Regions from separate parts of the Cellulosilyticum sp. WCF-2 genome, predicted to be linked through region 1. Evidence: riboswitches for the same ligand, from Rfam matches in the RefSeq annotation. Region 1 holds a riboswitch; each other region holds the start of a gene.
The links. A riboswitch is a leader RNA that binds a small molecule or an ion and turns the genes downstream of it on or off. The one in region 1 is predicted to bind S-adenosylmethionine.

Region 1 (7,973 bases):
TGTAGCAGAAGTAGGTGAATTAATAAAAGAGACAGTTTCTCTTAAAATTTCTTCGTAGTTTTTAAAGACTTCATAATACTCACCCTTTTTTGTGTAAACAGTTTCGTCATAATGAGTAGCCCAACTATCAAATAGGTCATTAAAGCGATAGTCAGAGAGATTCATATCGAAGTTATAAAGATTCTGGCTAAAGTAGCGCTCGCTTCGGTCAGGGAAGATGGCTACAATATTAACCTTACCATTAGCTTTATAAGCTTGCTTAATGGCACCAGCCATAGCTGCACCAGAAGAAGAACCAACCAATACACCTTCTTTTTTGCCTAATAGCTGTACATAGTAATAAGCTTCTTCATCGGAAATTTTCTCTACCTCATCGACATAGGAAGCATCAAATAAAGAAGGAATGAAATGATTACCAATACCTTCAATATGGTAGGTACCTTCTTCCCCACCTCCTAGAATAGAGCCTTTAGGGTCGCTGAGTACAATTTTGATGTTGGGATTTTTCTCTTTTAAATAGGAGGCAATGCCAATAATAGTACCACCGGAGCCTGCTCCTGCTACGAGGATATCTATCTTCCCATCAAGGGCATCATAGATTTCCTTACCTGTTTGACGATGAGCTTCTCTATTAGAGAGATTATCGAACTGTTTAGCCATAAAGCTAGTTGGGATTTGCTTTGCTAATTCTTCTGCTTTTTGAACAGCACCTTCAATACCTTCTTCTGTTGGAGTAACAATTAATTCTGCACCTAAGGCGCGCATTAGTATTTGTTTTTCAATAGCAAACTTAGCAGGAATAACAATTTTAAGTTGATAGCCTTTTTCAAAGGCAGCCATGGCAAGGCCTATACCGGTATTACCAGCAGTAGCTTCGATGATGGTATAGCCAGGTTTAAGTAGCCCATTTTTTTCGGCATCTTCTAAGATCTTTAGGCCAATACGGTCTTTAACACTTCCCCCTGGGTTTAGATATTCTAGTTTACCAAAGATATTAATATCAGGATTAGGAGAAATATGATTGAGTTTTAAGAGTGGGGTATTACCAATAAGTTCACGAATATCATTAATATAGTGCATGAGATGTACCTCCTTCAGATATAGAAAGATTAAGTGCATGGGTTAAATCAGTTATCAAGTCGTCAGCATCTTCGATGCCTACAGAAAGACGAAGTAAACCATCTGTTATACCTAAGGCCTTTCTTTGTTCTACAGGAATAGAAGCATGTGTCATAGCTGCTGGAAGGCAAATAAGACTTTCTACACCTCCTAGACTTTCTGCCAGAGCAATGAGTTTAACATTTTCTACGAGCTTTAGAGCGACCTCGGGGTCACTAAGTTCAAAAGAAATCATAGCGCCTAAACCTGGATAATAGATTTTACTTACCTGAGGTAGAGTGTGTAAGAAATCAACAATCGCTTTAGCATTAGCTTGAGCCTTTTCTAATCTAATAGCCAATGTTTTAATACCTCTTATAAGTAAAAAGCTATCTTGGGGGCCAAGTATCCCACCTACAGCATTTTGTAAAAAGCCAAGTCGTTCTTTAAGGTCTTCATGAGCAACAACTACAAGCCCAGCAACCACATCACTATGTCCGCCTAAATATTTGGTGCCGCTATGAACAACAATGTCTATGCCGTGTTCTATAGGACGTTGAAGATAAGGGGTTAAAAACGTGTTGTCAACAACCGAAATGAGGTTATGACTTTTGGCGAGTGTACTAATCGCTGATAGGTCTGTGATTTTCATTAATGGATTAGTAGGTGTTTCAATAAAGATGGCTTTAGTAGTAGGCGTGATAGCTTTTTGAACAGCTTCAAGGTCGGAAGTATCTACTAGAGAATAAGAAATGCCAAGATGAACGAATACCTTATCGACTACTCGAAAAGTACCACCGTAGACATTATCAGATAGAAGAATATGATCTCCTGTTTTAAAAAGCATAAGAACTGTAGAAAGAGCGGCTAAACCAGAAGCAAAAGCAAAACCAGCGATGCCACCTTCTAGATCTTTAATAAGTTCTTCTAAAGCCTGTCTTGTAGGATTACCTGTGCGTGCATATTCAAAGCCTTTATGTTTACCAATCCCTTCTTGTCTAAAAGTAGATGTTTGATAAATAGGAATATTAACTGCGCCTGTAAAGGCATCTTCAGAGATACCACCATGGATAACCTTTGATTCAAATTTCATAAAATAACCTCCTTTAAATTGGCAATAAATTTTGTAATATATCAAATTTTTTAAATTAAAGAGAGTATACATCAAATTTAATTCCTAGTAAATATATTTATTTTAAAGGAATTAAAAATGTGACAGTCCAAAAAGAAAAAGTTATTGATAGTCAAAGACTAAAGCAAATAAGAAAATAATAATAAATAAAACTTATCCATTAATGGTTCTATAAAAAAAGAAATTTCTAGTAACTTCAAGGGAAATTAAAAAGAAAATAAAATAAAAAATATATTAAAAAATAGTTGACAATTTAAAAAAATAAAAATATACTACTAAACATATAAAACAACTAGGAAATAAAACCAAGTGAATAATTTCTTATCCAGAGAGGCAGAGGGACTGGCCCAGTGACGCCCGGCAACCTGAACATGTTATAAAATGCTCAAGGTGCTAATTCCAGCAAACCAGAAGTGGTTTGGAAGATAAGAGTATGTAGCATAGTGAATTTTAAAAGCTGCTTTCTTATCTTAAGAAAGCAGCTTTTATAGTTTGTAAAATATTACTTTTAAATGAAGTAGGCAGAAAAACACAGAAAAATGAAAGAAACTACAAGATCAAGGTTAATTAAAGGGAGGAAACAAGATGAGTAAGTTAAGTCATAGATTAGATGGGTTTGGAGAATCCGTGATTAGGAAGATGACGCGTATTGCTAACCAACATGGGGCTATTAACCTTTCACAAGGTTTTCCTGATTTTGATCCACCTAAGGCATTAATAGAAGAATTACAAAGGGTAGCCATAGAGGGGCCGCACCAATATGCAGTGACTTGGGGAGCACAAAATTTTAGAGAAGCTTTAGCCAAGAAGCAAGAACATTTTATGGGGATTAAATTAAACCCAGATGAAAATATCGTAGTCACTTGTGGTAGTACAGAGGCCATGATGACAGCTATGATGGCTATTTGCGATAGCGGTGACAAAGTTGCTATCTTCTCACCTTTTTATGAGAACTATGTAGCAGATACAGTGCTTTGTGGAGCTGAGCCCATTTACATTCCACTTAAACCACCTGCCTTTAACTTTGATAAAGAGGAACTTGAAGCAGCTTTTAAAGCAGGTGCTAAAGCTTTGATTCTCTGTAATCCATCTAATCCAACTGGAAAGGTATTTACTAAAGAAGAGCTACTAGACATTGCACAGCTTGTTAAAGCGTATGACGCTTATGTCATTACAGATGAAGTTTATGAGCATATCGTTTTTGAACCATATAAACATCATTACTTTGCATCGCTACCTGGCATGTTTGAGAGAACTATTTCTTGTAGTTCACTTTCAAAGACTTATTCCATTACAGGTTGGAGATTAGGTTATGTAATAGCACCGAAGGTTATTATTGATCAATGTAAAAAGGTACATGACTTTTTAACAGTAGGAGCAGCAGCCCCTCTTCAGGAAGCTGCAACAGTAGGACTTAAATTAGAAGATGACTACTATAAAGAACTTACAGCGTTATACGGAAAGAAAAGAGAGTTGTTCTTGTCAGGGCTTGATAGCATAGGACTTAAGTACTTTAAGCCAGAAGGTGCTTATTATGTCATGGTTGATATTGAAGAATTTGGTGTTTCATCAGACTACGAATTTGCAAAAAGACTTATTAAAGAAGTAGGCGTAGCAGCTGTACCAGGTTCTAGTTTTTTCAAAGAACCTGTTAATCAATATATACGTTTCCACTTTGCTAAAAAACCAGAAACACTAGAGCTAGCTTTAGAGAGATTAACGCAAATAAAAAAACATTTTTAGGAGGTGCTACAATGATTCGTTTTGAACAAGTAAATGTAAGCTTTAAACAAAAAAATCAAATCGTTAATGCCGTTAGTAATGTATCACTTCATATAGAACCAGGAGAAATCTTTGGAATAGTTGGGGGGAGTGGCGCAGGTAAAAGCACCTTAGTAAGAACCATTAATGGATTACAAAAGCCTACTTCAGGCAGTGTTTTTGTAGAGGGAGAGGATGTAACAAAACTTTCTTCTACAGAGATTAGGGGATTACGAAAGAAAATCGGCATGATTTTTCAACACTTTAATTTAATCTCAAGAAAAACAGTAGGGGAAAATATAGAGTTTGCTCTTAAAGTCCAGGATTATCCTAAAGCTCAAAGGCAAACTAGAACTAAAGAATTACTTGAGCTAGTGGGCCTAGAAGATAAAGAAAATGTTTATCCAGCTAGTTTAAGTGGTGGGCAAAAACAAAGGGTAGGTATAGCAAGAGCTTTAGCAGCGAATCCAAAGATTTTACTTTGCGATGAAGCAACTTCTGCATTAGATGTGCAAACAACTGAGGAAATTGTGGATATCTTAAAAGGAATTAATGCTAAGTTGGGGATTACTATTGTGTTTATCACGCATCAACTAGAGGTAGCTAAAAGGTTGTTCTCAAAAGTAGCAGTAATGAGTCAAGGTGAAATTATAGAAGTTAATAGCGCTTACGAGTTATTTGCTAGTCCCCAATCAGCATTAACAAAAAGATTAGTAAAGACTCAGATAAAGGTACCAGAGGAGATTATTAATGCAGCAAATGGGGAAATCATCAAGTTGACTTATAGGGGTGACAAGAGCCTAGAGCCTATTATTGCTTATACCAACAAGAAGTATGATGTTGTACTTAACATTCTACATGGTCACATTGATTACATTCAAGAAAAGCCAGTGGGTGTCTTGGTAGTTAGTATAGAGGGAGAAGTTAAAGCTATTAATGAAGCACTTAAGTATATAGGAGAAAATATTGAAGAAATAGAATTAATTATTCCAAAGGAGGGTGAAATCGCATGAAAACAGGTGAATTAATAGAAGCTCTATGGCAGGCAACAACAGAAACTGTTTACATGGTAGGGATATCCATGATTATTGCAATCGTTTTTGGGACGGTTCTTGGCTTATTACTTTATATCACAGCTTCTCCTTTGTTACACAAAAATAAAGTGGTTAATGCAATCTCTGGTTTTGTGATTAATATTATTCGTTCCATTCCATTTATTATTTTGCTGGTCCTACTTTATCCTTTTACAGATTTTTTATTACACACCACTATAGGAGCAAAGGCAGTAACCGTACCACTTACAGTAGCAGCAGTAGCTTTTTTAGCAAGACTTGTAGAAGGTGCTTTTTCTGAAATAGATAAGGGTGTCATAGAAGCTTCACTGGCTATGGGAGCTAGTGTTAAATATATTATTTTTGACGTGCTATTAGTAGAAGCCTTACCTGGCATTGTAAGAGCCATTACTGTGACATTAATTAGTATCATCGGTTATTCCTCTATGGCAGGAACTGTTGGTGGTGGCGGAATAGGTGACTTAGCTATTCGCTATGGCTATCAACGTTATCAAACAGACATACTCATTATTACCGTTATTTTATTAGTGGTAGTAGTACAGCTTATTCAAATGGTGGGAGAAAGAATAGCCGTTAATTTAACTAAAAAGTAAGTTGGTTTAAGAAGCTATAAAAATTTAAAAATAAAAATAAGGGGAGTGGAATATATGAAAAGAAGATTAGTTTATGGAATAGGTGCAATCATTTTAGGGCTTGGAACATTAGTAGGCTGTGGAAGTGGATCACAAGGAGCTGCAAGTACAGCTAGTGCAAGTAGTGATACCAATCAAAGCACACAAGTAGAAAAAACAACTATTAAGTTTGGAACCTGCCCAGGACCTTATGGAGACATGGTGAAATATGCGATTAAACCATCACTTGAAGAGAAGGGCTATAAAGTAGAAATTATTGAGTTTAGTGATTATGTACAGCCTAATTTAGCATTAGGAAAAGGTGAAGTAGATGTTAATGTATTTCAACATAATGTGTACTTTGAGAACTTCAAGAAAGAGCATCAATTAGAGCTTACAAAGCTCATTAATATTCCAACAGCAGGGCTTGGATTTTACTCTAACAAGTATAAAGATGTTAGTGAAGTAGTAGAGGGTGCTACCTTTACAGTTCCTAATGATGTAACAAATCTAAGACGTGCTTTATTAGAAGCACAAAAAGCAGGTTTATTAAAGATTGATGAAACAGTAGAAGTATCTCAGTTTAGTGAAAAAAATGTACTAGAAAATCCACTTAACCTAAAGATTACACCAGTAGAAGCAGCACAGCTTCCAAGAACACTTGATAGTGCAGATTTAGCAGCTATTCCAGGTAACTATGCTTTATCCGCAGGCATTGATTTAAATACTGCGATCTACAAAGAAGTCTTAGTAGAGGATATGAAGAACATCATCGCAGTAAGAACAAGTGAGGTAGACAGTAAGTTTGCTAAAGACATTTTAGAGATTGTTGAGTCTGAAGCCTTTAATAAAGTAATCGAAAGTAGTGAATATCAATTTAGTGGTTTCCAAAAACCAGAGTGGTATACCACCAAGTGGGCGAAATAAACCAACAAAGCTTCAACTAAAGTGTTTATAAATATGGTGAAAGAGGGGGGATAAAAATGTTCGAGCAACTGAAAGCATTAATTGAAGATGAAAATAGGGTCATTACAGCAGGCATAGATGAAAAATATTATTCAGACCATCTTGGCCATATTAAAGTAAAACCAGCAGCAGTAGTCATTGTAGCTTCTACAGATGAGGTTAGCAAAGTCTTAGACTTTGCTAACCTACATCATATTCCAGTAGTGCCAAGAGGGGCAGGGACAGGTCTTACAGGAGGGACAGTTCCCACAGAGGACAGTATTGTCATTGATCTGACCAAACTTAATCGTATACAGCATTTAGATAAGGAGACTATGACATTAACAGTTCAGGCAGGTGTCTTACTTGAAGAGGTTCAAGCCTTTGCAGAAAGTAATGGATTATTTTATCCACCAGATCCAGGAGAGAAAGCTTCTACCATAGGTGGTAATATCAGCACCAACGCAGGTGGCATGAGAGCTGTCAAATATGGTGTCACAAGAGACTATGTCAGAAGCATAGAGGTTGTCTTAGCCAATGGTAGCATTGTAGAGCTGGGAAGCAAAAATATAAAAGACAGTACAGGGCTAGACCTTAAAGATTTACTTATAGGTTCAGAAGGAACCCTGGGTATTATTACAGAGGCAAAGCTCAGGCTTATTCCTAAACCACAAATAGCAAGAAGTGTACTTGTGCCCTATCAAACTTTAGAAGAAGGAATAGATACAGTACTAGATATCAAAGCTTCAGGTATAGATGTAGCAGCTATTGAATTTGTCCAAAAAGAAGCCATTAGTTTATCAGAGCAGTATTTAAAGATTGAGTTTCCTACTCATAAAGGTAATGCATATTTGATTTTTACCTTTGATGGAGATACTGCAAGTTATGTAAGGGATAACTATGAAAAGGTAAGAGAGTTATGCTATCAGCATAATGCTCTAGATTTCTTGGTATTAGAGGATGAAGAGAGCTTTAAGAGAACTTGGCAAATCCGAGGTGCCATTGTAAAAGCTGTAGAAAGTGTCTCTGTACAAGAGCCCATTGATATCGTGGTACCCATTAATAAAAGTGCTGAGTTTGTAAAATATACACAAGAAATTTCAAACCGCCATCAAGTAGCTATTCAAAGCTTTGGTCATGCAGGAGATGGTAATGTACATCTATGTATTATTAAAGGGACACTTAAGGAAGAGGAGTGGCAAGAAAAACTACAGCTAGTGCTTGAGGACCTGTACCAAAAAGCAGCTGAATTAGGAGGACTTCCTTCGGGAGAGCATGGCATAGGGTTAACTAAGTTAAAGTACTACTTAGATTATGCTAATGAAGTACAAATCACCTTAATGAGAAATCTAA
Region 2 (7,973 bases), 580 kb from region 1:
CTAATGCCACTTACTTGAGCAAGTACAAGCGGTTCTTCCTCAATCATTCTAAAAGTATCTAACCCAAAATGCTTGACAATTTTCTTTGCTGTCTTGGCCCCTATGCCTTTAATAACACCAGAAGCTAGATATTTTTCCATTCCTTGTACCGTCTTAGGCATACTTCTCTCTAGCATTTCTACTCGTATTTGCCTTCCATATATGGGATGTGTGCTCCAGCTTCCTACAATTTTAACTTCTTCTCCGGCATAAATACCTGCCATTTCTCCCACGCAAGAAAGCTCTTCTCCTTCGTACTCTATGGTACAAACAGTATACCCATTTTCTGCATTTTGATAAATTATATCTTCTATTGTCGCTTCTAAAACCACTTGTTCGCTCAATTTATTCACCACTTTGCTTTCTTATCCATTTATCTTGTCCACAACTTTATTTAAAAAGTATAACATATCCACATTTAGGTCACAATGGCTTACTATTTTATGAAAATTATTGCCTATCTTCTTTTAACTCATACGCATTCAAATTAAATGTAGCATAAAAAATAGGAACCATATACTTAACGGTTCCTATTTTTACTTTGTAGCTTATTCGTTTTCTTACATTTGTTATTTTGTAATTTCACATACCAAGCCAAGTTCAGCAAGTTGGTCTACTGAAACATATGATACACCTTTTTTAACAATAGATTTGATAGGCATATTATTTAACTCTTTAATATAAGTTGTTTTTGCTTTACTATCATAACCTACTGTAAGTCCAACCTTAGCTAAAGTAGCTTTAAGAGGTACATATGTTACACCTTTTTCTACAATACAATCTTTTTGTGCTACTTCAATAACTTGACTAGGTGTAGTCATAGCCATAAGGTCTTCCATAGTGTATACTTTTACACTTGTTGGGAAAGTAATTGCTTTTTTATCTGCTTTTTTCACTTCTGATTTTTCAGCTACGCTAATATCAAATTTTTCTTTATCTACTGCTACTTTAATAGCGGCTGACATATCAGCTACATAGCTATCTTTATTGAATGTATAGCTTGCTTTTGCAGTACTACCAGTAACCATAGGTTTAATTATAGCTTTTGTTTCTGGTCCATAAATAGCTTTTGCTTGTGCAAGAGCTTCTTTGATTTGGTCATCTGTAAGACCCATTGCTTTATAAGTTTCTGTTAATGTAGCTGCTTGTGCATCAATAGCTTCTGCACAAAGATCAAAGAATGCATCTACTAATTGTGAATCTTTAAGTTCAACAGTATAAGTGTTATCTTTTTTGGTAACTGGAACCTCTACTTTAGAATTAGCATAAATATCAAAACCTTGACTTGATAGTTTCGTTATTTGCTCTTTGCTCATTCCTGACATTTCCATAGCACTTGTTAAATCAAGAGCTAAATAGTCTTTACTTACATCTACTAATGTTGATGGATCAACACCTGCCATAGCCGCTACATCTTTAATAAAGCTTGTACTTACATAGAACTTCATACCATCCATATAGAATTTAATAGGTGAAATTTTAAATGGTGCTTTTGTAACGTCAATCTTTTGACCAGAAAATTCAACATTCTTAATAGTCATAGTAGCTTCCATCTGTAAGTCTTTACTATTTGAATAACTTACAACTTCTGCATTTGCCTTAAATGATTCTCCTTGATAAGTAAAGCTTACGTCTAAATTACTTTTTGTCTCCATCGCTTCCCATGTAGAAACTGTCTTTAACTCATTAATTAGTTCTACACCTTGAGCATTACAACCTACCATAGTAAACATCATTACAAATGTTACCAATAAGGCTAATACTTTTTTCTTCATTACAAATCCCCTCCATAAACCAAATTAATAAAATATTTTTTTATTTATACAGAATACTATAGCACATTTAGATTTCGATACCACTAGAATTTATGATTAATTAATAATTGTAATGTAGTTGTAATATTAATTCTTGTTCATGCAAAAAGCGTTGCTACGATTTTTCCTCGTAACAACGCTTTTTTATTTTAATCACTCTCTTACTCTCTCATCTCACAATTCATATACTCTTCTAAAAGGCACTCTAGACAGCAGGATTCAACCAAAGCTTTCCTATACGGATTATATTCTAGTCGCCTACTTCTCTGCTGCAGCTTTTAATATTTCAGCTTTATCAGTTCTTTCCCATGGTAAATCCACATCAATACGACCAAAGTGTCCATAAGCTGCTGTTTGTTTGTAGATAGGTCTTCTAAGATCTAACATCTTAATAATACCTGCTGGTCTAAGGTCAAAGTTATTACGAACAAGTTCTACTAATACTTCATCACTAACAACACCTGTACCATGTGTATTTACGAGTACTGATACTGGCTGTGCTACACCAATAGCATATGCAAGCTCAATTTCACATTTTTTAGCAAGACCTGCTGCTACAATGTTTTTAGCTACGTATCTAGCTGCATAAGCTGCTGAACGGTCTACTTTAGTTGGATCTTTTCCAGAGAAAGCACCGCCACCATGACTTGCATAACCCCCGTAAGTGTCTACAATGATTTTACGTCCTGTAAGACCTGAGTCTCCTACTGGTCCACCAATTACGAAACGTCCGGTCGGATTAATAAAATATTTTGTATCTGCATCCAATAAGTTCTCTGGAACAATTGGTTTAATAACATATTCCATAATGTCTGCATGAATTTGTTCTTGGGTTACTTCTGCTGCGTGTTGCGTTGAAACAACGATTGCATCAACTCTTATTGGTGTATCTCCATCATACTCCACAGTAACTTGTGTTTTACCATCTGGTCTAAGATAATTTAAAGTACCATCTTTACGTACTTCTGATAAACGTTTTGATAATCTATGAGCAAGTGAAATTGGCATTGGCATAAGTTCTGGTGTTTCATCACAAGCAAAGCCAAACATCATTCCTTGATCCCCTGCGCCAATAGCTTCAATTGCATCATCTGTCATCTCACCTTTTTTAGCTTCTAAAGCTTTGTTGACACCCATAGCAATATCTGCTGATTGTTCATCAAGTGCTACAATTACACCACATGAGTGTCCGTCAAAACCATACTCTGGTGCGTTGTAACCAATTTCATTAATAGTGTCACGAACTGTTTTATTGATATCTACATAACAATTTGTTGTAATTTCTCCCATTACTAATACAAGACCTGTTGTAAGTGCTGTTTCACAAGCAACTCTTGCATTTGGATCTTGCGCAAAAATAGCATCTAAAACTGCATCAGAGATTTGGTCAGCAATTTTATCTGGATGCCCTTCTGTTACTGATTCTGAAGTAAATAATCTTTTTGCCATATCATAGCCTCCTTTAATTTTGTGTAAGACAGAAAACCATATAAAAAACCCCTCATTAAAAATGAGGGGTTAGCGTTCGCACAGTCATCCTCATCTTACGTAATAAATACGTGGGAATTGGCACCTTAGCTTTAAACTAGGTTGCCGGGTTTCATAGGGCCCTGTCCCTCCACCTCTCTGGATAAGAATTTTTATTCTATTTTCGATTTATTTTAACATTATTATTTTTTATTGTCAACAAGAGGAACATTTCTTAAACTTCCTCTTCGGTTTTGATAGCTTCATTAGCCATTGCTGCTTTATTTTCATCACTAATCTGCATTTGAGCAGCATATGTATTGGTCATTTGTTTATACATAGCATCAGAAAGACCGATGCCCCCTGCTTTAACCATTTCATCACATAAATTATTGATGTAAGTATCCTCAAACATAGATTCATAATCACCTTTAGCTATCAAACTATCCCCTGAAAGCATAGATGATTTCATTTGCTTAAACATCATGCTGAGCATATAACCTTCAAGTTCATCACAAGCTTCTTTTAGTTCTGTGTCATCTTTCTTTGCCATAGCTTCTGATAAAATAGCCTCAAAATCTTTTGTTCCTGCTGTATCAGCAGACTCCGTAGCTACTTGCTTTTGCAAATCTAATAGACTTGAAACCCCTGAAATTTCCATCTAGCTATCCTCCTTAGCTCTTAAGCTGATTAGCTTGTCCTAACATATCATCGGCTGCTTTAATAGCTGTTGAGTTAATTTCATAAGCTCTTTGAGCAATAATTAAGTTAACCATTTCCTGTGCTATTTGTACATTGGAACCTTCTAGGTAACCTGTACGAATCGTTGTTTTAGTTAAGCCATCATCATCAACCTCTGCTAAAGGCTCTCCGGAAGCTGGTGTTTCTTTATAAAGGTTATCTCCTACAGCCTCAAGTCCTGCTCTATTAGCAAATTGAACAATTCTTATTTGAGCTACATCCATTTCGAGTCCTGTCTCATCTAAATAATAAATATTTCCATCTTGCCCTATTTCAAGCTTATCCATAGGAATTTCTGTCCCTACTACAATAGACTCACCTTCTGTAGATAGTACTGGATGCCCATCGGCTGTAACTAACGCATAACTTCCTTCATCAGGAATCATAGCAAATCTAAAGCTACCATCCCTAGTATAAACCTCAGAACCATCTGTCTGACCAATAGCAAAAAAACCATTTCCAACTAAAGCAAGGTCTGATTCATTACCTGTTTCTTGAAGAATGCCATTTGTATAATCTCTAGAATTAGCTAGCGCACGTACACCATGCCCTACTTGTTTAACTGTAGGTGTCGCCTGTGCATTAGGATCATTAGCTTCTCCCATCGTTGTATAGAGCAAGCTTTTAAAGTTAGTTGTTTCTTTTTTATAAGCTGCTGTATTAACATTAGCCATGTTATTAGAAATGGTATCTACATTAAGTTGCTGGGCGGTCATACCTGAAGCCGCTGTATATAATGCTCTAATCATATTCTTCCTCCTATACTCTACCTAATTCATTAACAGCTTTACCAAGTAAACTATCTTGTACTTGAATCATTTTTTGATTTGTTTCATATGCTCTTGAAACGGTAATCATATCTACCATAGCAGTTACAGGATTAACATTGGCTGATTCTAAATAGCCCTGAATGAGCTGCCCTTCAAAAGGCAGCCTAGCCGCCGTACTACTATATAAGTTATTGTCCATTTTTGTTAATGCCCTACTGTCTTCAAATCTAGCTAATTCTAAGGTATCAATATACTGACCATCTAATGTTACTTCTCCTTGACTGCTAATCACTACATCTCCACCAGTGGCCAGAAATTCTTCGCCTAAAGTAATGGGACCATCTAATCCCATAACAGGATAGCCTTCTTTAGTCACTAAATCTCCATATTGATTAATAGAAAAATTACCATCTCTTGTGTAAGCTTCTCCATTTGGAGTTTGCACTACAAAAAAGCCATCTCCTTGAATAGCCACATCAACCATTTCCCCTGTTGAAATAACTGAACCTTGAGTAAAATCTGTATAGACCTCGTCAATCTTTGCCCCATAAGTAATATTACCTATTGGTCCATTATTAGGCACTTGGTTTTGAGTGTCATTTAATCTCGTCATTAATACTTCTTGAAAAGAAGAAACTACTGCAACATCTTTTTTATATCCAGTAGTCGTTGTATTAGCTAGATCATTAGAAATAATCTCTAACCTTTTTGCCTGTACATTCATACCTGTGGCAGCTGTATAAAGTCCTCTTACCATCTAAAGGCCTCCTTTTTTTAATCTCTTTCTCTTACTCCTTTAGCATATCTATATTCAACCCACATACCTGTTCCGATAGCTACACATGACATAGCATCATCTGCAATCACTGCATTTATTCCTGTCTCCTGCAAAATAAGCTGATCAAGACCTTGAATAAGACTTCCACCACCTGTAAGCACAATTCCCCTATCTGAAATATCAGAAGCTAATTCTGGTGGTGTTATTTCTAACACAGATCGGATACCATCAACAATACTTGTTACTGGTTCTTCTAAGGCCTGTCTAATTTCTTCTGAAGTTACTACCATATTTCTTGGTAATCCTGATACTAAATTACGACCTCTAATTTCTATTTCGGCTGGAACTTCTCTTTTAAATACACTTCCAACATTAATTTTTATCTCTTCTGCTGTTCTTTCTCCAATAAGAAGGCTATATTTCTTTCTCATATACTTAATAATAGTATCGTCAAACTCATCTCCGGCTATTTTTAAGGATTTTTTTACAACTGCTCCTCCTAATGAAATAACTGCTATATCCGTTGTTCCCCCACCTATGTCTACAATCATACTTCCACATGGACGCGAAATATCTATGCCTGCACCAATAGCTGCTGCAATAGGTTCCTCTATCGTATCAACATATCTGGCTCCTGCTTGTTTTGTAGCATCTTCTACCGCCTTTTTTTCCACCTCAGTAACACCACTAGGAACACATACTCCAATGCGTGGTTTTACAAGTCTGTGACCAATAGCTTTGTGAATAAAATACTTTAGCATTTGTTCTGTAGCGTCATAGTCTGATATAACACCTTGTCTAAGAGGCCTAACAGTAGTAATGCTCCCCGGTGTTCTGCCTAACATACGTCTTGCTTCTTCTCCTACAGCTATGACTTCCTTAGTCTTCTCCTTTATTGCTACCACCGATGGTTCTCTAAGGACAATGCCCTTCCCTTTCACATAAACAAGTACATAGGCAGTCCCTAAATCAATTCCGATATCCGCTCCCATTCCAAACATTTGAATTCTCCTTTGTTATAGTAAAATTGTATTTTAGGGTTCACTTCTTTTAGCATATTATAACATTAAAACTCTATTTTTTGCAAAAAATTAAAAAATAATTATAGCACCTCAAAATGAGGTGCTATGTATTAAAATTATTTAATTAAGCTAGAATATTTTTCTTTTGTAGCCAAGCCACCTCTTAGGTGTCTTTCTGCCTTATTTAGTTCTAAAACCTTCCTTGCCTCATTGGCAAGTTTAGGATTAATCTTCTCTAGTCTTTCTGTTACATCTTTATGAACCGTACTTTTACTAATCCCAAACTTCTTTGCAGTTTCCCTTACAGTAGCATTAGAATTAATAATAAACTTTGCTGACTCTATGGCTCTTTCTTCTATATAGGCTTTCAAGAAAAGGCCCCCCTTAACTCTGGCTCTTGATTTAATCTTATGCGAGGCCCTTCCTACTTATTACAAATAAATTAAGCTTTTTGCTAGGAAATTATACAACTTATTATTTTCATTTAAAATACGTCTCAGTAGGACAAGATTATCACCCTTTCTAGCTTTTTTGCTTTCTTTATAAGAATACTAGCTATATCTTAAATAACTAACAATCTTCTGTTTTAAATTTTAATTTTGTAAATTATATAAAATATATTGAATTTTTATTGATTAAAATTGTATAATCACTATATATATTTTAGTAAACATTCTATGTTTATTGTAATATATACAAAAATTCTAAGGGGGTAAAATATGAAACGTAAAAGAAGTATCAGAAAATGTACTAGTTTATTAGCTGCAATGTGTATGTTGTTTTCACTATTGTTTGGTAACGTTTCCACATTAGGAGCTAACAATTCACTAACTGTACATTTCAAAAGCACTTGGGGAAGTAGCTACATCTATTACTGGCAAACTAATCCATCTACCACTACAGTTAATTGGCCCGGCGTACCTATGCAAAATGATGGTAATAACTGGTATTCTTATGTCTTAGATGTATCTAGTGCTAATTTAATTATTAATAATGCTAAAGGTTCACAAACAGCAGACCTTTCAAGAACATCTGGTGAATGGTGGTATATGAATGGTGTTTGGACAGATTATAATCCTGAAGCTCCTTGTGATTCCCAAATAGTTGTTCATTTAAAGAGTGTTTTGTCTTCTCCATATATTTATTATTGGGGAGCTAGCCCTAGTTTACCCGGTGTAAGTTGGCCTGGTGTATCTATGGCTAAGGAAGATAATAATTGGTATACGTATACATTAAATGCCAATTCTACAAATTTAATCTTTAGCAACAAGGGTAGTAATCAAACTAAAGATCTTAATTTGACTAAAGGTAACTGGTGGTATATGAATGGTACTTGGTACGA
Region 3 (7,973 bases), 1.8 Mb from region 1:
CAGATGTTTATCCGACGCTCCAATTTAGAACAACTTTAGCGAATGATATCGAGGCGGATTTATTTGTAAGTATTCATAATAATTCAGCTTCAGCTTCGATTAGAGGATCGGAAACACTGTACTTCCCTAGTACTACAGATACAAGAGGAAAACAAGTGGCTCAAATTGTACAAAACGCTTTAGTTAATAAATGTGGCATGATTAATAGGGGGATTAAAGCACGTTCAGACTTATATGTTTTACGTACAAGCAATATGCCAGCAATACTGATTGAAACAGGATTTATTAGTAACTCAGCAGAAGCAGCTTTGCTTAATAGTACGGCCTTTACAAACAAATGGGCCCAGGCTATTTATGAAAGTATTGTAGAGAGCTTTAGATTTTTGTAGCATCCTAGTGTGTTAAATTAGATTAGTAAATAAAAGAGAAAGTATTCTTTATAGAGGGAATACTTTCTCTTTTATTTTACACTTTATTTTCATGAAATTTTAATAAATCTATGGTATAAACAAACTAATTGATAAATAAAGTATGAGTCGTAAATAAAAGGGAAATACTAGAAATAAGTAAGAAAATAAGTTAGAATCAACAGGCTTATGAAAGATACATAGGGAAAGGATGAGAAAGAGATGAACTGGAACTTTTTGTTAGGCCCTTTAGTAGGTGCTATTATTGGTTATATTACAAATGGTATTGCCATTAAGATGTTATTTAGACCATTAAATCCAATTACTATAGGAGGTTATACACTACCTTTTACGCCAGGAGTTATTCCAAAAGAAAAAAAACGTCTTGCCAAAAGTATAGGAAGAGTAGTGAGTAGAGAGCTTTTAAATGAAGAAGTATTTAGAAAAGCACTATTAAAACCAGAAATATATGAGAGATTAGAAGAAAAGGTAGACTACTATATTGACACGTACCAAGCTAATGACAAAAAATTAGGAGAAATAGGAAACGAATTTTTGGGTAAAGAAAGGGCTATTTTTTTATTATGCGAAGCCGAAGAAAATGCCACTTCTCTTATTTACACAAAGGTTGTTAATATGGAACTAGGCAAGATTATTGTAGATAAATTAATAGGAACGTTAAAAGGTGGTGCATTAAGCCACTTATTAGGACCTATGAGTTTTCTAGTAAAAGACCAAATGTTAGATAGTCTAGGTGATAAGATTGAACCGGCTATTTCTCAAATGATTGTAGATGAAGCAGAAGGAATTATAAGACAAGCTGTAGAGGAGGAAAGTAATAACCTGAAAGAAACCTCGGTGGGAGATTGGGTAACCAAGCTAGATCCCTATAGAGACATCATCAAAAAAGTAGTCATTAAATCTTATGAAGGTTTGGTAAGGAATGGGCTTAGTACTGCTCTTGAAAAGTTAGATTTAGCTCAGATGATAGAAGAACGCATTATGGCATTTGATACTTTAGAAATGGAAAATTTAATTCTTGAGATTATGAATAAAGAACTTAATAGGCTAGTATGGTTAGGCGCTTTACTTGGTGGTATTATGGGGTGTGTAATGAGTTTTTTCTAAGAGATAAAAAGTTATTTATGATTAGAAAAAGTGCTGATTTTCATAGGGGATAGGCATATTGACTAGAATAGTGTTGAATAAACCTAGGATTAGTGGTAAGATTCAATAAGAGGAAGTATATAAAGTCGCAATAACAGGAAGGGAGATGGACAATGAGACAGCAAAGAAAATGGGCAGTTTTTCTCATTATGAGTTTAATTGTAAGTACATTTTTAGTAGGTTGTAATGGGGAGAATGGGCCAAAGCCAACACAGGAAATTGAAAGCCCGTCACCTACCGCCACAGCAGAAACAACAGAAAGTAGCTATAATAGCGCTTTTGAAAAATATAATAACAATATTACTGAACTAGGGCTAGTTATTAATGCGCCAGATCAGGAAGCCATCAATAGCTTACCTCAGGTAGAAACCTATAAACAGATGGATACAAAAGATAATCTAATGATTATACCCAAATATAACGGTTCAAAAATTACAATTAGCAAAGTAGAGTATACAGGTGAACGCTTTATTGCAAAAGATACCTTATATGCAAAAGAAGGAACACCAGAAGGTTATGGTCTACTTCTGTATGCTGTAAGACCAGAAGGTATTCCGCAGATTATGATTACAGTGACCTACAAAAATAAAAGTATTGACTATGTTATAGCTGAAGATGGGAAAAATGGTCATGAAGGTATTGAATATCTAAAGCTTGAAACAGATGATATGGGGATGCCCCATTCAGGCGAAATGATTACACCTATTCAAGATGCTACATATTTAGAAGGTTTAAATCGTTTTAGTAGTTTTGATGTAGATTTTGATTTAGATGGTAGCAATGAAACCATTGAGGTCTACTGTCAAGGAGAAATAACGGATGATGGCAGTTATTTTTTAGATGATGGCCAAGTTTGGACCTTAGTTGTCAAAAAAGGTGATGATATTTATCCGTTATTTGAAAAAAGTTATATTCAATTAGGCGGCTTAGAATATTTAGTTTATATAGATTATAACGATTATGAAAGAGTACATGTATTAGTTCAGTATAAAGCTGGAGCAGGTATGATGACATTTGATTGTGTTTATGATGAAGAAACTGGTAACTTTAGGCGTGATACAGTTTATGAAGCAAGTAATATCAACATTTTGAAAGATTGGAAGTAAGATAGAAAACTGTGTTTAAAAGTGAGAGCTTTTAAACACAGTTTTTTGATGTAATCACATGATAATAGATAATAAAGAATTGTAAATAGGTGATAGGTGATTTAGCAATAGCAGAAGGTTATGATTTTAAAAGTAAGTCTATAATGTTATGAAAATAAGTCCAAATGAAACATGCCTATCAATCAATTGACAATGATTATGTAAACACTTATGATAGAAGAAGTTGTTTTGAGATAAGTGAGAAGGATAGGTGAAGAATGTTGCTAGTTGTTGGTGGGATGATAGGTCTGGGAAAAACCAGTGTTGCAGAGCTTTTAGGAGAGCATTTTGGAACGGAAGTATTTTATGAAAGTGTAGATAATAATCCAATTTTACCTCTTTTTTATACTTCAAGTGAAGAAGAAATAGAAAAGAAAAGATATCCCTTTTTATTACAATTACATTTTTTAGATACACGTTTTAGAAGTATTAAAAGTGCATTGTATCATGATAATAACGTACTTGATCGTAGTATTTATGAAGATTGGTATTTTGCTAAAGTTAATAATGACCTAGGAAGAATCTCGGATTTAGAATTTCAAATGTATGATCGTTTGTTAGATAATATGATGCAAGAGTTAAAGGAACTTCCTAAGAAAGCACCTGATTTAATGATTTATTTAAAGGGATCATTTGAAACAGTGCTATCGCGTATTATGAAACGTGGTAGAAGCTATGAATTAGATGCACAGCTTGAAGCTTATTATAGACAACTATGGGAAGGATATGATGAATGGGTGATGAGTCATTATCATGCCAGTGAAGTTGTAGTCATTGATATGGATCGCTATGATGTAGTAAGCCGCAGGGAAGATGCGTTAGAAGTATTAGCATTAGTAGAAAGCAAATTAAAGATGATTAGAAAAAAATAGAAATTATTTCTTGACTTTTCAAATTAACATGATTATACTAAGTATCAATAGAAAAGCTTATCTAGAGAGGTGGAGGGAACAGGCCCTATGATACCTCAGCAACCACACTTAAGTGAAAGGTGCTAATTCCTGCAGAACCTAAGGTTCTGGAAGATAAGGGCGGATGAATCAAAGCAAAGTAAACCTCTCTTATTTTTAGTGATCATTAAAAATAAGAGAGGTTTACTTTGTTTCTAGAAGGAGGAAAAAATGGAGAAAGTATTCAATCAGCCAATTATATCTTTACAGAATTTAAGTAAAACCTATTCAGTAGATCAAGGAACATTCACGGCATTAAAAGATGTTAACTTAGATATTTATAAAGGAGACATTTATGGCATCATTGGTATGAGTGGCGCTGGAAAAAGTACCCTCGTAAGATGTATTAATTATCTAGAAGAGCCAACCAAAGGTAAAGTATACTTTGATGGAAAAGATTTAGGTACATTAAGTGCGGTAGAATTTAGGAAAGCCAGACAGTCTATGAGTATGATTTTTCAACAATTTAATTTGTTGATGCAACGTACAGCAGAAGATAATGTTTGTTTTCCATTAGAAATTGCAGGTATGAAGAAAAAAGAAGCAAGAGAAAAAGCTAAAGAGTTATTAGCGGTAGTTGGGTTAAGTGATAAAGCGAAATCATATCCTTCACAGCTTTCAGGAGGGCAGAAGCAAAGAGTAGCCATTGCTAGGGCATTAGCTACTAATCCTAAGGTGCTTTTATGTGATGAAGCCACATCGGCCTTAGACCCAAGTACAACTCAATCTATTTTAGCATTGCTAAAAGAAATTAATCAGAAGTTTGGTATTACCATTGTTATTATTACCCACGAAATGAAGGTTGTAGAGGAGATTTGTTCTCATGTTGCCATTATTGCAGATAGTCAAATTGTAGAGGTTGGAACAGTAGAAGAAGTGTTCACTCATCCTCAAAGTCAAGTAGGGCAGCAACTCGTTTATCCAAATGGCATGCCACCTAGTCAGTACATAGGCACGAAATGTGCACGCATTATTTTTGATGGCAGTTCAGCTTATGATCCAGCTATAGCAAGTATGATTTTAGAGTGTAAGGCTCATGTCAATATTATCTATGCAGATATGAAACAGGTAGGAGATAAAGCAATGGGACAAATGGTACTTCAATTGCCAGAGGATACAAGTCAAGCAATGCGTGTCTTAGATTACTTAAGACAAAGAGAACTAATTGTAGAGGAGGTTATGTAAAATGTGGGATGTTGAAATGATTAAAACCATTACAATAGGGATATTCGAGACCTTATACATGACCTTATTTTCTACTTTATTAGCTTATATGATAGGTTTACCTTTGGGTATAGCCTTAGTTGTTACAGAAAAAGGAAATTTATTGCCTAGTAAATGGCTTAACAGCATTTTAAATGTGATAGTCAATATAACACGCTCAGTACCTTTCTTGATTCTACTTATTTTTATTCAACCTTTTACAAGATGGGTGGTGGGAACCACTATAGGGTCAACAGCAACTGTTGTACCTTTAGTTGTAGCAGCAGCCCCTTTTATCGGGCGAATGGTAGAGTCTTCTATTAAAGAATTAGATCACGGCATTATCGAAGCAGCTCTTTCTATGGGAGCTACACCTTTTCAAATTATCTGGAAAGTGATGTTACCTGAAACGAAACCTTCTTTATGGATAGGTGCTTCTATTACAGCTACAACTATTTTAGGCTATTCAGCAATGGCTGGCTTTACAAGTGGTGGTGGTCTTGGAGATATTGCCATTCGTTATGGCTTTTATCGTTATCAAACAGAAGTGATGTTAGTAACGGTAATCTTATTAGTCATTATCGTTCAATGTATTCAAGGTATAGGTATGAAAATAGCAACAAAGCAAGATAAAAGAAAATAAATCTTAATGAAAACCAGGGGGAAATAAAATGAAAAAATTATTAACTTTAAGTTTGGTAGCTGTATTATCACTTTCACTTCTTGCAGGTTGTGGCAAAAGTGAAGCAAGTAATAAAATTGTTGTAGGAGCATCTACATCACCACACGCAGAGATTCTAGCAGTAGCAAAACCTATTTTGAAAGAAAAAGGCTATGATCTTGAAATTAAGGAGTTTTCAGATTATGTGCAGCCTAACCTAACACTTGAAAATAAAGAATTAGATGCTAATTATTTTCAACATAAACCTTATTTAGATGATTTTAATAGTAAGAATGGTACACATCTTGTATCAGTAGCAGCTGTCCACTATGAGCCATTTGGCATTTATCCAGGAAAATCATCTAGTATAGATGATATCAAAGATGGAGCTAAAATTGCGGTACCCAATGATACAACTAATGAGGCAAGAGCTTTAATGCTTCTTCAAGATTTAGGTATCATTACTGTAGATGAGTCAGCAGGTTTAGCAGCAACTAAAACAGATATTACTTCAAATCCTCGTAACATTGAAATAGTAGAAATTGAAGCAGCTCAGCTTGTACGTACACTTCAAGATGTGGATTTTGCAGTTATTAATGGTAATTATGCTATTCAAGGTGGACTTAATGTAGAAGAGGATGCTCTAGCAAAAGAGGCAGCAGATTCTTTAATGGCCCAAACTTATGCTAATATTTTAGCTGTACGTGAAGGCGACGAAAATAGAGAAGATATTAAAGCACTTATTGAAGCTTTAGGAAGCAAGGAAGTAAAAGACTTTATTGCAGAGAAGTACCAAGGTTCAGTGGTAAGCTTAAATTAATGATAGAGAGCTGTTGTATTAGCAATTTTATTTGTTAATACAACAGCTCTTTTTTATTTAGTACCATGCTATGAGATTAATAACATTAAATAGGAAGAAATTTGAATTCAACAAAATGACTTAGTAGGTGTCTTTACACATGTATTGATTATTTAAGAGGATGATGTTATATTAAATAAAGTATAACTTGATAAGTGAGGCGAGAAAATGAATGTAGTTAATACAATAGAGCAAATTAGGTCTTTAAAAAAACAAAAAAATGCACTTATTGTAGCACATTATTATGTAGATGATTCCGTGCAAGAAATAGCAGATTACGTAGGAGATTCTTATTATTTAAGCAAAGTATGCATGGATAGACCAGAACAACTGATTATCTTTTGCGGTGTTAGATTTATGGGGGAAAGTGCTAAGATTCTTAATCCTTATAAACAGGTAGTTATGGCAGAGGAGCATGCTGATTGCCCAATGGCTCATATGATAGAAATAGAAAAGATTAGAGAAATGCGAGCGGCTTATAAAGATTTAGCGGTTGTATGCTATATTAACTCAACCACAGAGATTAAAGCAGAAGCCGATGTGATCGTCACTTCCTCTAATGCTTTAGAGATTGTGGGTCAGCTACCCGAAAAAAATATTTTCTTTATACCAGATGAACATTTAGGTCGTTATATTGCTGAGCAATTACCAGAAAAAAATTTCATTTTTAATGATGGTTTTTGTCATGTACATACAAGTATTACAGTAGAAAGTTTAAAGACTGCTATGGCTGCGCAACCAGAGGCCAAGGTTCTAGTTCATCCTGAGTGCCCTAAAGTCATTACAGAATTAGCAGATTATGTAGGAAGCACTTCAGGTATTATTGATTACGCTACTCATGACCCTGCTGAGAAATTTATTATTGGGACTGAAATGGGTATTCTATATGAACTTAAAAAGAAAAATCCTCACAAGCAATTTTATGCCGTAGGTCACAGACAATTTTGTCCTAATATGAAACGCATTAGTTTAGAGGATGTCTACCATGCCCTAGATACATTAAAGCATCCTGTTGAATTAGACGAAGAAATGAGAAGAAAGGCAGAAGGTGCTCTTAGTAAGATGCATCAATTGGCAAAATAAAATGAAACAAGCATATGATGTAGTCATTGTAGGGACAGGTGTTTCAGGATTATTTTGTGCACTTCATTTACCTGAGACTGTAAACATCTTAATGATTACCAAAGGTCAATTAGAAGAAAGTAACTCTTTTTTAGCACAAGGGGGCATTTGTGTTTTAAAAGATGCAGGGGATTTTGAAAGTTATGTAGAAGATACCTTAAAAGCAGGAAAATATGAAAATGATAGAACAGCTGTAGAAACCATAATTCGAGAATCTAGAGAAATCATTAATGAGTTAATTGCTCTAGGTGTAGATTTTGACAAGGAAAAAGGTGAACTAGTTTACACAAAAGAAGCAGCACACAGCACGAATCGCATTTTACATCACAAAGATGTAACAGGAAAAGAAATTACAAGTAAACTTTTAGCTGCCGTTAAACAAAGAGCTAATATCGAGCTATTAGAACAATGTACACTAGTAGATTTGATTAAAAATAATAAAACAGCATATGGGGTAAT
Region 4 (7,973 bases), 630 kb from region 1:
CACAAAATAATCTTAGATTCTCAAAAGCTGACTCATTTTTGGTATACACATAATGTAGCATCATAAGACCCATAGATTCACTTAAAACCTCCTCACCAGAAGCATGATCATAGGATGGGGATGGGAGATGATAAGTGGTTTTGATACCGTAGTCGCTACGAAACATTTTTTTCTCTACAAATAGTTGAGTAGACTTTAGCTCAGAAGCTTGGGTATTAGAACAAGATGAGGTCACAACTAACATCATAGCAATAGAAAATAAAATTAGTTTTTTATGCATACGTTTTAATCCTTTAAATATTTATTTTTAATTAGGGTCATAATACTTATTTCCCAATAATATTTATTTTTCCTATATTACTTATTTATACTGTATTATTTGTCTCTACTATAATACTTATTTCGACATAAAATACTTAAAGCATAATAATGTGATTAAAAATAAGCAAATTTACTGGAAAATTATATATAAAAATGGTAAGTATTATTAAATTTAGCCAATAAAGGGCACACTATAGACGACTATTTAAAGTTAAATAGGTATGCTTAAGCGAAATGGAGATAACAAATGATTATACTGTTTTGGATATTAGAGTTAACCATTTTATACGATATTATTATTTCTTTTTTTTCTTTTAAAAAGAGAAATATACCAATTGAATATGTACTTAATCGGACTGCCACTTTTACTGTATTGATTGCTTGTCATAATGAGGAACAAGTCATAGTCGATAATTTATTGGCTTTATATAATAGTGATTATGATAGGCAGTTGTTCCATGTGGTTGTCATTGCAGATAACTGTACAGACAAAACAGAAATACTATGCCATCAGTTTAAAGAAAAAAATCCCGATTTTAATATGACAGTTGTACCTGTGAAAGGGGGAAGTAAGCCCAAGGCTTTAAATGCTGGCATTGACTATTTAAAGCAACATAACCTCTGGAATAATCAGTATATTGTTATACTAGATGCAGATAATAAGGTGAGTCCTCAGATGCTTACAGCCTTTAATTATTATCACCAAGAGTTTGATATACTTCAATGTAGGATATGTTCAGCCAATGATGAAAGTTTTGTTGCAAGAAGTTTTACGACTGCCTTTAATCGAACAACCTATGATAGACAAATTGCTAGAAATAACATAGGTTTATCAGCATCCCTCAGTGGCACAGGATTTAGTATTGATCAAAAGGTTTTTGACGAGGTTGACTTTCAGCATTGTACAACACTAACAGAGGACTTAGAATTTAGTGTACTGTCTATCTTAAAAGGATATAAAATCAAGTTTGTCGAAGAGCAGTATGTACTTAATCAACATCTTGATGGATGGGTTCCATCTATTGTTCAAAGAGTAAGATGGTGTAGAGGCCATATGCAAGTAAGTGTTAAGCTGACAGGAAAACTCATTAGAGAATGCATTAAAAAACCTAGCTTGCAACTAGTAGATACCTTTTTGTTTATTAATACCCCTATAAGAGTACTTTTATTTACAATAATTGGGATATATATATTGATTACTAAAACATATATATCCCTTTTGTTTATTAGTATAAGTATACTGATTTTTATCTATACTATTTTCTATACCATCTATTGTAATAAGTATGACATATCGTATATCCTTAATCAATTTCATTATGCGATATGTATGTACTTTGCCATTGTATATGGTACGCTTACTTATAAAAGTACAGTTTGGGTTAAAACAAAGCATAAAAAGATTACAGGTATTTCCAAAGCTCCAGAGAATACTTCTGACAAGATTTAGTGGAGTAAAATGAAATCATTTTTACCATAGAAATAAGGATAGAAGCTATTAAAGAGCGCTAAAATCATATATACTGAAAATATCATACTAAAAGAGACTGTTAAAAGCAAAAGAATAATAAGGAAATCTCATACAAATAAAAGGAAGAGAAAGAATGATGAATAAGTTTATTGAACAAGCTAAATTATTAAAAGATGACATAGTAAGTTATAGAAGAACCATTCATAGTGATCCTGAAGTGGGTGCAAAGTTGCCAAAGACAAAAGCATTTGTAATAGAGCAATTAAGAGCTATGGGATATGAACCGGAAGAGATATGTGAAAGTGGTATAGTGGCCACAATTAAGGGGAATAAACCAGGAAAGACTTTTTTGTTAAGGGCAGATATGGATGCACTACCAGTAACTGAAGAGACAGAATGTGACTTTAAGTCAACTAATGGTTATATGCATGCTTGTGGGCATGATATGCATACGGCTATGCTTTTAGGTGCTGCCAAATTACTTAGAGAGAATCAAGAGCAAATAGAAGGAACTGTAAAATTAGTATTTCAACCAGATGAAGAAGGCTTTACTGGAGCTAAGAAAATGATAGCGGCAGGCGTCCTTGAAAATCCAAAGGTAGATGCAGCCATGGCGATGCACGTTCACTCGGGCACACCTTCAAATGTCATATTATGTGGCTTAGGAACAAGTATAGCAGGATGTAATAGATTTAGAATTGTTGTAAAAGGAGCGGGCTGTCATGGGGCAATGCCTGAGCTAGGCGTGGATCCTATCAATATAGCTGCTCATATCTATCTATCTTTACAAGAAATTATAGCTAGAGAAGTATCAGCTACTCAATCAGCGGTTGTTACTATAGGAAAGTTTGTTGGAGGAGACGCAGCAAACATCATACCTGGCCAGGTTATTATGGAGGGTACTATTAGAAGTTTAGATAAAGAAATAGGCGAATTTATATTTAACAGAATGAATGAAATAGTAACTTCTACAGCTAAGATGTTTAGAGGCGAAGCAGAATTAATAGAACTATCTTCTGTACCACCACTAACTAATAATAATAACTTAGCACATGAAATAACAGACTATGTAAAGGACTTAGTAGGTGAAAAGTCAGTAGTATTATTTGAGTCAGGTGGTATGGGATCAGAAGATTTTGCTTCTTATTCATATGAAGTACCAAGTGTTTATATGATGTTAGGTGCTGGTTCAAAAGCCGAAAATGATTTATATGGTGAGCCTATGCATAGTGCAAAGGTTGTCTTTAATGAAGAAATATTACCTACGGGAGCTGCGATTCATGCCTATAGTGCCATCATGTGGTTAAAAAATAATAAGTAGTGAATAGAAATCAGCATTACACAAAGCAAAAGAAAGTCTTTTTGTTATATTTAAAAAGAAGCTGTAGAGTAAATCTACAGCTTTTTTATTATAATAAGACATTAAAAGTCCTATAAAAATGGAGTTAAATATGCGAAGAACAAAATCCTTATATGCTATAATGAGAATAGTCTTATTATAGAAAGCAGAAGTCTTGCATCAACTGATTTTTTTTGCAAGGTACTTTTTGAAAACTTGAGTTATACTGCTGTTAGAGGTGAAATTGGTGATGGAATGGTTAAGTAAGATGAATGATGCTTTGGATTACATAGAGTCAAATATAACAGGTAAAATTGATTATTGCGAAGTTGCCCGTGTTGCCTGTTGCTCTTTGACGCGATTTCAAAGAATGTTTACATTCATGACAGATTTAACAATAGGAGATTATGTGCGGTTTAGAAAAATGTCTCTTGCAGGTGAGGATATTAAAAATACTGATATAAAGGTAGTGGATTTAGCTAATAAGTACGGATATGAATCTCCAGAGGCATTTACGAGAGCTTTTCAAGCTTTTCATGGTATGCCGCCAACGATTGTCCGAAAGCTGGGAATAGCCAAAAAATATCAGCCAATCACTTTCCAAATCAAGTTTGACGGAGGTAGTATCATGACTGGTTCAAAATCATTAGTTCGTATTGAAGAATTAAATCATATGAAAGTAGTTTCCTTTCAAGTAAATTGTGACAGACCTGAAACTTTGGCATGGAATCAATTACGAGAGGGGGCTGTAAAAAATCTGAATGACTATGAAGCTAGGAGATATATAGGTTTTGTACCTAATGGACATCACCCAACAGGGGAAGAAAATGATTTTCATGAATATAAGGCTCAAATGGTTTTGCATGGGGAAGAAGGACTCAATACAACTTTGCTAGGCGCAAAGGTGAGTGATGCACCTAAAGGCCTATTTCTTGTGGGTGATGTGGTGTTGAATGAATTTAATGAAGATGGAACTTTAGATATAGGTTTATCCATGAAAAAATCATCACAGACTATATATGAGTGTATGTTGGATATGGGCGGCTATGATGTGGATTTTGACGGTCGAAATTATTTAGAAGAACATCTTTTTTCGAAGGAATGGTTTTTAGCTGACAATCCCTCGAAGGTACCAGTAGAATTTAAGTTTTGGCTTCCTATAAAAAAGAAATAGATTTTTCACCTTTTTTGAGTGAGTAAATTAAGAAATATTGTGATAGAGAGCTATCTAGCTCTCTATTTTTATTGTATAGGAAAGTCCTGCTTTCCTATACAATAAAAATAGACTGCTGCAATTTGGTGCAGTAGTCCTCTAAGTCTTAACTTTTATTGGATTTCAATTAATCGTTTTGCTTTGGGTACTTCTTCTTTTGGAATATTTATCTTTAATATACCCTCTTCTAGTTTAGCTGTAATGCCTTCTACTTTAACATCTTTTAAGCTAATCGCACGCTGCATAGAAGCAATGCGACGTTCTCGATGGATATATTGATCTTTTTCATCATTCATTTCTTCTTTTCGTTGTACGGCTATAATCAGTTGATCGTTCTGATAGTCGATGGCAATGTCTTCTTTTTTTACGCCTGGCATCTCTGCTTCAATAGCATAGCCATTAGCATCTTCTTTAATATCTACCTTAAAGGTGTCATACTTAAAATCCCTTAAGTTGAGAAGATCATTGTTAAAAAAGTCATCCATTACATGATAAAAGTCTACAAATCCGTTGTTGCTCCTTTGAACTGCTTGACGATTGAATGGTGTTAATCCAAACATATAAACTCCTCCTTTAAGAAACCTTTTTATAGTTTTGTTAGCACTCTCATTGGTCGAGTGCTAATTACACTTATAATATAGGCTTCTTAAATGTCATTGTCAAGTATTTTTTTAATATTTTCATAAAAATTTTGTATTTATAAAATATGCTTTCAAACCTTCATTCAAAAAGTAACTTATAGTGTCAGAAACAATCTATTACTAAAATACTAGGAATTAAAAATGTGGAAATTCATAGTTGTAAAAACCAAGTAAAATCAATACATGAGGTTCAAAAGCTTGAAAAATCAATATCTAGCTATAGGAAAAAACTATATTTTAAATATAAGCAATTTTATTGACAATATTCGACGAAGAATATATACTACAAAACATATTAAAACACTAAGAAATAAAAACACAGAAATAAAAAACTGTTTCTTATCGAGAGAGGCTGAGGGATAGGCCCTATGATGCCCAGCAACCGGACATTCCATAAGTGTACACGGTGCTAATTCCTACAAACGTAGAGTAATTAAAACTTTGAGTTTGAGAAGATAAGAAGGTGAGTTCTGCTTTATTTGAGCTACTTTCTTATCAATAAGAAAGTAGCTTTTGTATTTTATATAGTAAAACATATATAGGTTAGAACGATCTTCTACAGATGAAGGAGTTTCTAAAACAACAGGGAGGTGGAGTAAATGTCGCTAGCAGCTGAAAAATTAAAATATCGCTTATTAGGAGTAATCAAAGGCGATACTTATAGATATTCCCAAAATGTGCAGGGGGACTTTAGTAATTTGCAGCCAGGGGAGTTTGATTGGTGGAAATATAAGTATTACATAAAGCAGATTGAAAGAGCAGAGAAAGGTAGTCAAATTGAGGATTATTTTAAAAAGCAAGACCTTACATTTTCATTACCAGAGGCATTTGAGATAACAGGGAAATTTACTTTAACAGCGGGTGGAGACTTACTTTCAGGAGACCAGTTAACACCAGAGACAACCGAGCATTTCTGGGATGAGGTAGAAGACTTTTACTTTGATGGAGTAGACAGCATTTACGCTAATTTGGAAACGCCTATAGCTTCTTCTAAACCAGTTCAGAATGCACCAAGAAGTGTTAATAGTACGCCAGAGCTTAATGGAACACTAGGTATGTTTGAAAGATATTTACATGGTGGAAGAGGGATTAATTTTTTCTCTACAGCTAATAATCACTGTTTAAATCAAGGAGAATCAGGGCTTATTGAAACCTTAGAATTGATTGATAAAAAAGGCTGTAAACAGGTTGGGACAGCTAGAAGTATAGAGGAACAAAGAGACATTCCCATCATAGAAAAGCATGGGGTAAGGGTAGCATACTTAGCTTATACCTTTACTCTGAACGGTGATCAAGTGCCAGAGGGAAAGCCATATTTAGTAAACCATGTCAAGCTGAATAACCCGGGAGAAAAGCTAGATTTAGTGAAGGAACATGTACAAATTGCTAGGGAAAAGAATGCTGACATTGTAGTTGCCTGTCTCCATTGGAGCTTAGAATTTGAATCCTACCCTATTCAAAACATCATCGATATGGGACATCGGGTATTAGAGGAATGCGGCGTAGATATTATTATAGGCAATCATGCTCATGTCGTGCAGCCTATTGAAAAGTATAGCTTCATAGATCCAATACAAGGAGTTAGGAAAACAGGACTGATTGCTTATTCGTTAGGCAACCTGGTAGGAGATTTTAATACGTTGAATGCTTTACTTGGGATTCTAATAAAGATTGAATTGACTAAAGGAATCCATAAGGAAAAAGAAGTAACGGTGATAAGCGATTTAAAGGTATTTCCTTATTATATCTTTAAGCAATATGAAAAGGGAAAATATAAGGAAATTAAATTATTAGATTTCATTAAACTGATAAACAACATAGAAAAAGGACAACTTCCTTATGTGTTTACAAAGAAACAGCTCAAAGAAATTGCTCATTTAAAAAGACTATTTTTGAGGTTAATGCCAGAAGACAATGCAGGTATTCTAGAAAAAAACTAGGAAGAGGGGAGGAAAAAATATGATTAAATTAAGTCATATACATAAGACCTTTCATACAAAGGGTACAAAGGTTGAAGCACTAAAGGATATTAATTTAGAGATAGAACAAGGCGATATTTTCGGAGTAATTGGCTATAGTGGGGCAGGGAAAAGTACGCTCATTCGCATCATTAATTTACTAGAGAGGCCTGATGAAGGAGAAGTAGAGGTAGACGGCGCCATACTTACTCAAATGAATAAAAAAGAATTGTCTAGAGTGCGTAGTAATATCGGGATGATTTTTCAAGGCTTTAATTTAATGAACAGTATTAATGTTTATGACAATATTGCAGCGCCTCTTAAAAATTTAAAGTGGAATAAAAAAGAAATTGAAGAAAAGGTCAACAACTTACTAGAGTTAGTAGATCTAACAGATAAAAAATATGCTTATCCTAATCAGCTGAGTGGTGGGCAAAAGCAAAGAGTAGCTATTGCAAGGGCACTAAGCAGTGATCCAAAGATTCTGCTATGTGACGAAGCTACTTCCGCTCTAGACCCTACCACAACCAAATCTATTCTTCAGCTTCTAAAGGAAATTAGATATAAGCTGAATATTACCATTGTAATCATTACGCATCAGATGGAAGTAGTAAAAAGCATTTGTAACCGCATTGCCATTATGGAGAAGGGCGAAGTGATTGAAAGTGGAGATATTGTAGAAGTTTTTACTAGTCCTCAAAGTCAGGTAGCCAAAGACTTTGTTGCCCATTCTTCAGGAACCATCATTAACGAAGAAGATTTAACACAGTTTACAGGTATGGTATGCAAATTTAACTTTTATGGTGAAGTAGCTCATGAACCTATACTTTCAAAGTTAGAACGAGACTTTGATATTCAAGTTAATATCTTATTTGGGAATATTGAGCATCTTTATACAGGCATTGTAGGGAGCCTTATAGTTGAGCTTAGAGGTGATGATTGGCAGATACAAAAAGCGCTTGATTACTATAGAACATTGAATACAAAAGTGGAGGTGATTAAACATGCTACAGCAATTAATACCTAATGT

Region 2: linked by a shared signal. The riboswitch ahead of metK (methionine adenosyltransferase) and the one ahead of EKH84_RS02340 (pyridoxal phosphate-dependent aminotransferase) in region 1 are both predicted to bind S-adenosylmethionine.
Region 3: linked by a shared signal. The riboswitch ahead of EKH84_RS10475 (methionine ABC transporter ATP-binding protein) and the one ahead of EKH84_RS02340 (pyridoxal phosphate-dependent aminotransferase) in region 1 are both predicted to bind S-adenosylmethionine.
Region 4: linked by a shared signal. The riboswitch ahead of EKH84_RS05145 (CapA family protein) and the one ahead of EKH84_RS02340 (pyridoxal phosphate-dependent aminotransferase) in region 1 are both predicted to bind S-adenosylmethionine.

Annotation. Positions count from the first base shown of each region.
Region 1 covers NZ_CP034675.1:531,137-539,109, reverse strand. Annotated here, with positions in the region: gene EKH84_RS02350 (pyridoxal-phosphate dependent enzyme) at 1-1,080, opposite strand, end outside; gene EKH84_RS02345 (trans-sulfuration enzyme family protein) at 1,067-2,191, opposite strand; SAM riboswitch class I at 2,549-2,662, shown strand; gene EKH84_RS02340 (pyridoxal phosphate-dependent aminotransferase) at 2,816-3,973, shown strand; gene EKH84_RS02335 (methionine ABC transporter ATP-binding protein) at 3,985-5,004, shown strand; gene EKH84_RS02330 (methionine ABC transporter permease) at 5,001-5,657, shown strand; gene EKH84_RS02325 (MetQ/NlpA family ABC transporter substrate-binding protein) at 5,712-6,602, shown strand; gene EKH84_RS02320 (FAD-binding oxidoreductase) at 6,659-7,973, shown strand, end outside.
Region 2 covers NZ_CP034675.1:4,727,027-4,734,999, forward strand. Annotated here, with positions in the region: gene recD2 (SF1B family DNA helicase RecD2) at 1-383, opposite strand, end outside; gene EKH84_RS21550 (hypothetical protein) at 609-1,814, opposite strand; gene metK (methionine adenosyltransferase) at 2,112-3,302, opposite strand; SAM riboswitch class I at 3,390-3,490, opposite strand; gene EKH84_RS21560 (rod-binding protein) at 3,556-3,981, opposite strand; gene EKH84_RS21565 (flagellar hook-basal body protein) at 3,995-4,810, opposite strand; gene flgF (flagellar basal-body rod protein FlgF) at 4,821-5,588, opposite strand; gene EKH84_RS21575 (rod shape-determining protein) at 5,606-6,610, opposite strand; gene spoIIID (sporulation transcriptional regulator SpoIIID) at 6,748-7,002, opposite strand; gene EKH84_RS21585 (starch-binding protein) at 7,351-7,973, shown strand, end outside.
Region 3 covers NZ_CP034675.1:2,343,651-2,351,623, forward strand. Annotated here, with positions in the region: gene EKH84_RS10455 (N-acetylmuramoyl-L-alanine amidase family protein) at 1-389, shown strand, start outside; gene EKH84_RS10460 (DUF445 domain-containing protein) at 630-1,535, shown strand; gene EKH84_RS10465 (hypothetical protein) at 1,688-2,680, shown strand; gene EKH84_RS10470 (deoxynucleoside kinase) at 2,938-3,591, shown strand; SAM riboswitch class I at 3,646-3,751, shown strand; gene EKH84_RS10475 (methionine ABC transporter ATP-binding protein) at 3,841-4,854, shown strand; gene EKH84_RS10480 (methionine ABC transporter permease) at 4,856-5,515, shown strand; gene EKH84_RS10485 (MetQ/NlpA family ABC transporter substrate-binding protein) at 5,544-6,353, shown strand; gene nadA (quinolinate synthase NadA) at 6,561-7,475, shown strand; gene EKH84_RS10495 (L-aspartate oxidase) at 7,477-7,973, shown strand, end outside.
Region 4 covers NZ_CP034675.1:1,159,433-1,167,405, forward strand. Annotated here, with positions in the region: gene EKH84_RS05120 (hypothetical protein) at 1-280, opposite strand, end outside; gene EKH84_RS05125 (glycosyltransferase) at 569-1,771, shown strand; gene EKH84_RS05130 (M20 metallopeptidase family protein) at 1,929-3,113, shown strand; gene EKH84_RS05135 (helix-turn-helix domain-containing protein) at 3,382-4,305, shown strand; gene EKH84_RS05140 (Hsp20/alpha crystallin family protein) at 4,458-4,904, opposite strand; SAM riboswitch class I at 5,322-5,447, shown strand; gene EKH84_RS05145 (CapA family protein) at 5,585-6,925, shown strand; gene EKH84_RS05150 (methionine ABC transporter ATP-binding protein) at 6,945-7,970, shown strand; gene EKH84_RS05155 (methionine ABC transporter permease) at 7,948-7,973, shown strand, end outside.